3 regions of the Pseudomonas sp. GW823-FHT02F05 genome follow, and region 2 is predicted to be linked to each of the others. Evidence: riboswitches for the same ligand, from Rfam matches in the RefSeq annotation. Region 2 holds a riboswitch; each other region holds the start of a gene.
What was found. Region 2 has a riboswitch for cobalamin ahead of AC1RAC_RS02220 (CbtB domain-containing protein). Riboswitches for the same ligand answer to the same signal wherever they lie in the genome.

Region 1: it holds a riboswitch for cobalamin, as region 2 does, so the genes downstream of both, AC1RAC_RS17410 (ABC transporter substrate-binding protein) here and AC1RAC_RS02220 (CbtB domain-containing protein) in region 2, are expected to answer to the same signal.
Region 3: it holds a riboswitch for cobalamin, as region 2 does, so the genes downstream of both, cobO (cob(I)yrinic acid a,c-diamide adenosyltransferase) here and AC1RAC_RS02220 (CbtB domain-containing protein) in region 2, are expected to answer to the same signal.

Annotation. Positions count from the first base shown of each region.
Region 1 is NZ_JBXAJM010000014.1:10,001-12,914, reverse strand. It holds gene AC1RAC_RS17415 (FecCD family ABC transporter permease) at 1-483, opposite strand, end outside; gene AC1RAC_RS17410 (ABC transporter substrate-binding protein) at 480-1,490, opposite strand; cobalamin riboswitch at 1,606-1,798, opposite strand; gene AC1RAC_RS17405 (DNA/RNA non-specific endonuclease) at 1,918-2,847, opposite strand.
Region 2 is NZ_JBXAJM010000001.1:488,398-491,311, forward strand. It holds gene cobW (cobalamin biosynthesis protein CobW) at 1-739, opposite strand, end outside; cobalamin riboswitch at 833-1,032, opposite strand; cobalamin riboswitch at 1,074-1,286, shown strand; gene AC1RAC_RS02220 (CbtB domain-containing protein) at 1,384-1,572, shown strand; gene AC1RAC_RS02225 (CbtA family protein) at 1,584-2,288, shown strand; gene AC1RAC_RS02230 (cobalamin biosynthesis protein) at 2,285-2,677, shown strand; gene cobM (precorrin-4 C(11)-methyltransferase) at 2,748-2,914, shown strand, end outside.
Region 3 is NZ_JBXAJM010000024.1:83,928-86,841, forward strand. It holds gene AC1RAC_RS24380 (PQQ-dependent sugar dehydrogenase) at 1-970, opposite strand, end outside; cobalamin riboswitch at 1,070-1,316, shown strand; gene cobO (cob(I)yrinic acid a,c-diamide adenosyltransferase) at 1,396-2,007, shown strand; gene AC1RAC_RS24390 (cobyrinic acid a,c-diamide synthase CobB) at 2,004-2,914, shown strand, end outside.

The DNA.
Region 1 (2,914 bases), on a different contig from region 2:
ATTGAACAACTGTGAACCGGCGATGCCCGCGAGGATAATCTGCCCGGTGCCGCTGGACGATCCACTGGCTCGTGCGAGCAGAGTCACCAGCGCAAAGGCCGCCATCGCCCCCACAAACGCGCCCGCCGACAACGACACCAGGCCACCGCCCACGCCTATCAAGGCCACGAGTACCGCACCGGTTGACGCGCCGGCGCTGATGCCCAGCAGGTACGGGTCGGCCAGCGGGTTACGCAGCAGCGATTGCAGGATCACGCCGCACGTCGCCAACCCTGCGCCGCAAGCTGCGGCCACCAATGCACGGGTGAGGCGGTAGTTCCACACCACGCCTTCGTCGATGGGGTCCAGTGCATAGCTGGCGCCCCAGAGTTTATTGGCGAGCACCTGCAGCACCACCTGCGGTTCGATGGCGGTTTCACCGATGGCGACGCCAGCGAGCAGGGCGAGCAGCAGCAACGCCAGGGCGAGTAGGGTGCGCATCATTGGCCCAGGTGGTAGCCGTCAATGGCGGCCGCCAGTTGTTCAAGGCCCTCGAAGGTGCGCAGGCTCGCCTGCAAGGCCAGAGCGTCGAGGATGATGATGCGGTTGTTCTTCACCGCGTCCATGTTGCGGGTCACGGGGTCGCTGCGCAGGAAGGCGAGTTTCTTTTCATGGTCGTCGGCCGGGTAGCGACGGCGATCCATGCGTGCGATCACCAGGAAGGTGGGATTGGCCTTGGCGATGGTTTCCCAGCCGACGGCAGGCCACTCCTCATCGGACTGCACCACGTTACGCAAGCCAAGGGTTTGCAGCATGAATTGCGGCACGCCTTTGTGGCCGGCTACGTAAGGGTCGCTGGCCATTTCGGCGCTGGAGAACCACACCAGTGCGCTGGCTTGCTGCAAGCCCTTGCCCTGGGCCGTGGCGACGGATTTGGCCAGGCGCGCCTTGAGTTCGTCGGTCAGTTGTTGGCCGCGATCCTGCACGTCGAAAATCTGCGCCAGTTGCTGGAGGCTCTGGTAGATCGTCTCGATGCGAAAGGGCTCCAATCGCGTGCCGTCGGCGCCGACCAGGTTGTCCTTGCCTTCGCAATCGGACGGCAACAGGTAGGTGGGGATCTTCAGTTCATGAAACTGTTCACGGGTACCGACCACGCCTTGGGGGCCCACCACCCATTCCAGCTCGGCGGCCACCAGTTGCGGGCGCTTGGCGAGTACGGCTTCGAAGCTGGGCTCGTTGTTGGCCAGGCGCTCGATGTGATCGTCCTGGGCCTTGTACTGCGCCGCCACGTTATTGAACCACAGCGAAGTGCCGACCACCTTGTCGCCCACGCCCAGGGCATACAGCATCTCAGTGGCGGCCTGGCCGATGGTGACGCTGCGGGCTGGGGCGTGCTGGAAGGTCAGGGTGCTGCCGCAGTTTTGCAGGGTCAGCGGGTACTGAGTTGGCGCGGCTTGCGCCAGGGCACACATACCCAAGCCTGCGATCAGGGCGGTAACGCGTGGCAGCATGAGGCGATCTCCTTGTGAACCGTAGGTGCAGCAGGGGAGGTACGGCTCGGAAATACGCCCATGGAGGCTGCTGATGCGCAGGGCCAGGATGTCCTTCCCGGACACCCCGCCGGTTAGTGAGTTAGCTGGGCCGGCAGGTCTCCTGACTGATGCGTCGTCGCCATGCCCCGCCTTCCCGGACGTGGTCCAGTGGCATTCAAGGGCAGGCTCGGCATCTACAGTTGCGGGGGCAGTTTCGGTTCACGTCGCGTGCGGCGTTTCGAATTCCCTGTTAGTCCCATACGGGAACCGGCGGCGGTATGGTAAGCGATCACCCCCTGTAGGAGCGAGCTTGCTCGCGAAGGTCGTCAACGATAACGCTGGGCACCTGATGCCCCGCGGCGCTTTCCTGTTCTTCGCGAGCAAGCTCGCTCCTACAAAAGAAGCGTCAGAGCCGAATATCCTGGGGGCCGCGGATCAACGCTTCGATCCGGGTGCCTGTGGCGCGCTCTTCGTTGCTGAAGCCGTCGTAGTCGGCCAGGTTGGCGAAGCGGATGCCGGTCAGTTGTTCGATCGCAATCACACTGCGCTGGTAGGTTCGAAGCGGGCCGAATACCAGGTCGAGTTGGCCCAGTTCGCGGCTCTGGTCAATCATGTAGGCGCTGGCGGAAGGCTTGCCATCGTCGCTGAGGTAGGCCACTACTTTCCAGAACGCCTTGGGGATTTTCACGCCACGGTACAGTCGGTCGTCATCGGCGAACACTGGCCCGGTAAACACCGTGGCCCGGGCTTTCCAGCGCTGGGTGTTGTCGAGGATGTAGTCTTCGAGCTCCAGCCAGGTCTTCTGGTTGAAGCCGCTCATTTGGGGTGAGCAATTGGTGAAGTGAAAGGTGTCGAAGTTGGCGGTGTTGGCCTCGTCGCCCCAGTTGGGGTCCTGGCGCCGCACCAGGTGGCCGCGGTCCAGGCCATTGCCGGCATAAAGGTCTTCACCTACCTGCGCATCCAGGGGCAGGCGACCATCGTAGGCCCAGGTGTCGTTGCTGCGCGTAATGTCCACATGCTTGGCGCCATCGATATTCACCCCCACGTACAGCGCCAGTCGTCGAGCGCGCGACATTGTGATGGAGAAGTGCGTGTAGTCCAGGCGCTGGGGTTGCACATCGCCCGCCAGTGGCTGGTCAACCGTGGGCCATGGCACCACGAAGTCGCTGAGGAAGTCGTCGGCATAGCCCGCGCGGTTTTTGAGGTCCTTGGCCGCGGTGACGCGCGGCGTCGCGGCTCTGGCTTCCAGCAGGGTGGGGCTGGCCGCGACCAATGGGCGCAGGTCGGCAAGCCTTGGGCGGTGGGAAAGGTCGATGTTGGCTGCGCGGGCGGGCATGGGCATGTTCCTTATGGGCCTGGGATAAACACCACTGAAACACAAAACCATGACAATTTGGCCCAGG
Region 2 (2,914 bases):
GGTCGTGATGGCTGTGACGCCCGTCGATATGCTCTTCGGAACCGGCGCCCAGGCCGATCAGCACGTCCAGGGGCAGACGACCGCTGCTGGCTTCGATGATCTTCACCGCGGGCGGCAGTTCTTCGGCGACTTCCAGGCGCACGCGGGCCAGGTCTTCGGCGCTGATCAGGTCGGATTTGTTGAGGATCACCAGGTCAGCGCTGGCCAGTTGGTCGGCGAACAGTTCGTGCAAGGGTGATTCGTGGTCCAGGTTAGGGTCGAGTTTGCGCTGGGCGTCGACCTGGTCCGGGAAGGCGGCAAAGGTACCGGCGGCCACGGCTGGGCTGTCGACTACGGTGATCACCGCGTCAACGGTACAGGCGCTGCGGATTTCCGGCCACTGGAAGGCTTGCACCAACGGCTTGGGCAGGGCCAGGCCCGAGGTTTCGATGAGGATATGGTCCAGGTCACCGCGACGGGCGACCAGTTCGCGCATCACCGGAAAGAACTCTTCCTGCACGGTGCAGCACAGGCAACCGTTGGCCAGCTCGTAGACGCGGCCATTGGCCTCTTCTTCGGTGCAACCGATAGAACACTGCTTGAGGATTTCACCGTCGATGCCCAGCTCGCCGAACTCGTTGACGATCACCGCAATGCGACGGCCCTGGGCGTTGTCGAGCATATGGCGCAACAGCGTGGTTTTGCCCGAGCCAAGGAAGCCGGTAACGATGGTGACGGGGAGTTTGGCCAGTGTTTTCATCGGATGCCCTTTGGGGCGGGCATACGGGACGACAGGCCCTGCGGCAGCGCGCAGCAGCGGATTTCGTCACCGGATCACCCCGCCCGGTTGAATTGGAAAATCGGTTGCGAGGCAGGTCTCCTGGCTTGGGGTGTGCAGGTCTTGCGACCAACGCTGACTGCGCCTTCCCGCCCTATCGGCAGTGGCGTGGCAGTCAACTGAACCCTTCACAGTTGCGGGGGCAGCCGCGGCTTGAACCGCGTTCCCTTCTTAGCTTCGGCCTGGGCCGAAGAACCTCGAAGGTGCAAGGCTACAGTGGCTTGCAGCATTTGACTACCGTCCCGGCCCATGCTCTCCTACACGCCTTGTTTCGGGTGCCCTTCACAGGGTGAAACGGGAAACCGGTGCGTCATAGACCTATGACCAGTCCGGTGCTGCCCCCGCAACGGTAAGCGAGCGAAGCGTCACGGCCACTGTGCTTTTGCATGGGAAGGCGATGCTTTCAGGAGGACTCTTTCAAGAGCCGCCCCTCGCAAGCCCGGAGACCGGCCCGAAAAATTCAGATAACAAACCCGCGGTGGGCGGGCGCTGTTCAGAACCCTGCGTGCCTGGCGCGTGGGGTTTTCATGCGCTCGTTTCACCCTGACACCTGAAAGGGACGCGCCATGTCGATCATCAGCAGCACTTCGCACACCGCTACTAGCACCGCCACCCTCAGCCAACGCCTGACCGCCGCCATCGGTGCGTCGATACTCGGCGCGTGTTTGGTGTATTTCGCCGGGTTCTCGCATATCGAGGCGGTGCACAACGCCGCCCACGATACCCGCCACAGCGCCGCGTTCCCGTGCCATTGAGAGCTGCCGACATGATCAAGCGTATTGCGCAAACCGCAGGGTTCACTGGGCTTTTGGCTGCCTTGCTGCTGACCCTGCTGCAAAGTTTCTGGGTGGCACCGCTAATCCTGCAGGCGGAAAGCTTTGAAAAAGCCCCGCCAGCCGCTGAAGTGGTGCACGAGCACGCCGCTGGCGCTGCTGCCCACAGCCACGATGCCCAAGCCTGGGAGCCGGAAGATGGCTGGCAGCGTGTGTTGTCCACCACTGGAGGCAACCTGGTGGTGGCCGTAGGCTTTGCACTGATGCTCGCCGGCCTCTACACGCTGCGTGCGCCGACCCGCATCGCCCAAGGCCTGCTCTGGGGCCTGGCCGGCTACGCGACCTTTGTACTGGCACCCACCCTGGGCCTGCCACCGGAACTGCCGGGCACTGCGGCGGCTGACCTGACGCTACGCCAGACCTGGTGGATCGGTACCGCAGCCTCCACCGCCGCCGGCCTGGCGCTGATCGTGTTCGGCCGCAACTGGCTGTTGAAAGGCCTTGGGCTGGCGATCCTTGCCGTACCCCACGTCATCGGCGCTCCGCAACCTGAGGTACATTCAATGCTGGCCCCGGAGGCGCTCGAAGCGCAGTTCAAGATCGCCTCGCAGTTGACCAACGTCGCCTTCTGGCTGGCCCTGGGCCTGATCAGCGCCTGGTTGTTCCGCCGCAACGGCGACGACCAATACTCGGCATGATGCTGGTTGTCGGTTTGGGCTGCCAGCGTGGCTGTGAGGTTCACAGCCTGCTGGCGTTGCTGGACGGAGCCCTGGCCGCGGCAGGCATTGATCGCTCACGCATAACTGCGCTGGCAAGCATTGATCGCAAGCGCGATGAACCTGGGCTGCTGGCGCTGGCCCAGCGGTTGAACCTGCCCTTGCAGTGCTTCAGCGCCGAGCGACTGGCGGACTATGAGCATCGGCTAAGTCATCTCTCAACGCTGGCGTTTGCCCATACCGGCTGTTATGGGGTGGCCGAAAGCGCCGCCCTGGCCCTGGCCGAGCACCTGTCCAACGGCCCCGCGCGCCTGCTGATCACCCGCCAGAAAAGCGCACAGGCGACCCTTGCATTGGCCTGCGCGGGCTAAAATCCCGATAATTGCCGCTTTTGAGCATGAGCCGTGTTCATGCTCACGCGTTTCTGAACAGGACTTCTCCATGACCGTCTACTTTATCGGCGCCGGCCCCGGCGACCCGGAATTGATCACCGTCAAAGGCCAGCGACTGATCCGCAGTTGCCCGGTGATCATCTACGCCGGCTCGCTGGTGCCCGCCGCCGTACTGGAAGGTCATCAGGCGTTCCAGGTGGTCAACAGTGCCGAGCT
Region 3 (2,914 bases), on a different contig from region 2:
CCATGTCCAGGTTCTGCGGGGTGACACGCACATCCACATGCTGGCCGTAATAACTGAAAGGCCAGCCGTAGAAGCCGCCATCCTTGACCGAGGTGATGTAATCCGGCACCAGGTCACTGCCGATCTCATCGCGTTCGTTGACCGCCGTCCACAGCTTGCCGCTCTGTGGCTCCCACGCCATGCCGTTGGGGTTGCGCAGGCCGGAGGCAAAAATGCGGTGTTGGCCGCTGGCGCGGTCGACTTCCCAAATGGCGGCGCGGCCCTGTTCGGCTTCCAGGCCGTTTTCGCCGACGTTGCTGTTGGAGCCGACGCTCACGTACAGCTTGCTGCCGTCCTGGCTGGCCACCACATTTTTGGTCCAGTGGTGGTTCAAGGGGCCACCGGGTAAGTCCACTACCTTGGCGCCTGGGGCTGTGATTGCGGTTTCACCCGGCTGATAGGGGAAGCGCAGCAACTTATCCGAATCGGCCACATACAGGTCGTTGCCCACCAAGGTCATGCCAAACGGCGAATTGAGGTTCTCCAGGAACACCGCGCGAGTTTCTGCCACACCGTCATGGTCGGCATCGCGCAGCAAGGTAATACGGTTCGGGCTCGGCACCCCGGCGCCAGCGCGATCCATGACCTTTTCCATCACCCAGCCACGTACGCCTTTGGCATCGTCCGGCTTGGGCGGTGCATTGGTCTCGGCCACCAGCACGTCGCCGTTGGGCAGCACGTAGAGCCAGCGCGGATGATCCAGGCCTTCGGCGAACGCGGCCACTTGGGTACCGGCGGCGGCGATGGGCTTGGCGCCTTCGGGCCAGCCGATGGCCGGGGCGATATTGACGGTGGGGATCAGCGTCTTGTTCGGCTCCGGCAACTTGGGCGAGGGCCCGGTGCCATCGGCGACCTGCAGGGTCGAGCTTTCGCCGCACGCGGCGAGGCTGCCTGCAAGCATGATCAGTAGGGCGAGTCGGGTTTTAGGCATGGTTTTCTCCTTGATACCTGTAGGGGTAGAGAAGCACGAACGGCAGATGGTTCAAGTACAAGGCCAGCTTTAATTGACGCTCCACCCCCAACCCACTAACCTTCGCGGCTTGTTCCAGGTGCTCTGTGGCGCGCGCGTCGACAGAGTGAAACAGGGAAGCCGGTGAGTGAGCGCACTTGTACACAGTGCCGCCGCGATTCCGGCGCTGCCCCCGCAACGGTAAATGAGTCAAGACGGTGCTGTTTGCCACTGTATCGCGTGCGATATGGGAAGGCGCACCCTCGGCTGCTTGCTATCAAAAGCGCCACTCATGAGCCCGGAGACCGGCCTGGATCATCCAACAGCATCACGGTGGGCGATGCTTGGCTGTCTGTTTTTTCTTTTTCCTGCCCGCCGTTTTTGTCCAGCCCCAACGGAGAGCTGCCATGACTGATTCCCCCGACCGCGACGAACGCCACTTGGCGCGCATGCTGCGCAAAAAAGCCGTGATTGACGAGCGCATCGCCAATTCCCCCAATGAGTGCGGCCTGCTGCTGGTGCTGACCGGCAACGGCAAAGGCAAGAGCAGTTCGGCGTTCGGCATGTTGGCCCGGGCCATGGGGCATGGCATGCAATGCGGTGTGGTGCAGTTCATCAAGGGGCGTAACAGCACCGGCGAAGAATTGTTTTTCCGCCGCTTCCCCGAGCAGGTGCACTTTCATGTGATGGGCGAAGGCTTCACCTGGGAAACCCAGGATCGCCAGCGCGATATCGCCGCTGCCGAAGCGGCTTGGGCGGTGTCCCGGGCCATGTTGAATGACCCCTCTATCGGCTTGGTGGTGCTGGACGAATTGAACATCGCCCTCAAGCACGGTTACCTTGACCTGGACCAGGTACTCAGCGACCTGCAAGCCCGCCCGCCCATGCAGCATGTGGTGGTCACCGGCCGTGGCGCCAAGCCTGAGCTGATCGAAATGGGCGACACCGTCACCGAAATGGGCATGCTCAAGCACGCGTTCCAGGCCGGTATCAAGGCACAGAAAGGCGTCGAACTTTGAATCAGCCCCGTCATTGCCCGGCCGTATTGATCGCCGCTCCGGCGTCCGGCCAGGGCAAAACCACGGTCACCGCCGCGCTCGCCCGTTTGCACCGCAACCTGGGACGCAAGGTGCGCGTGTTCAAATGCGGGCCGGACTTTCTCGACCCGATGATCCACGAGCGTGCCAGTGGCGCGCCGGTGTACCAGTTGGACATGTGGATGGTGGGCGAGCAGGAAAGCCGCCGCCTGCTCTGGGAGGCAGCGGGGGAGGCTGACCTGATCCTCATCGAAGGCGTGATGGGCCTGTTCGACGGCACGCCTTCCAGCGCTGACCTGGCGCGGCACTTCGGTGTACCGGTGCTGGGCGTGATCGATGGCACCGCCATGGCCCAGACGTTCGGCGCCCTGGCCCTGGGGCTGGCGCGCTATCAGCCCGACCTGCCGTTCGCCGGCGTGCTGGCCAATCGCGTCGGCACCCTGCGCCATGCGCAATTGCTTGAAGGCAGCCTCACCGAGGGCTTGCGTTGGTACGGCGCGTTATCCCGTGAGACCGGCATCGAACTGCCCAGCCGCCACCTGGGCCTGGTGCAAGCCAGCGAACTGAATGACCTTGATATACGCTTGGATGCTGCCGCCCAGGCGTTGGGCAGCAGTTGCGAAGTGGCCCTGCCGCCGCCGGTGACCTTTGCCGCGCCGCAAGTGGTCGAGGCCGAGCCCTTGCTGGTCGGTGTGCGGATTGCCGTGGCCCGTGACGAAGCCTTTGCCTTTACCTACGGCGCCAGCCTGGATTTGCTGCGGGCGATGGGCGCCGAGTTGAAGTTCTTTTCACCGATCCATGATCGCCAATTGCCTCAAGCTGACAGCCTCTATCTGCCCGGCGGCTATCCGGAACTGCACCACCAGGCATTGTCGGCCAATACCTCGAT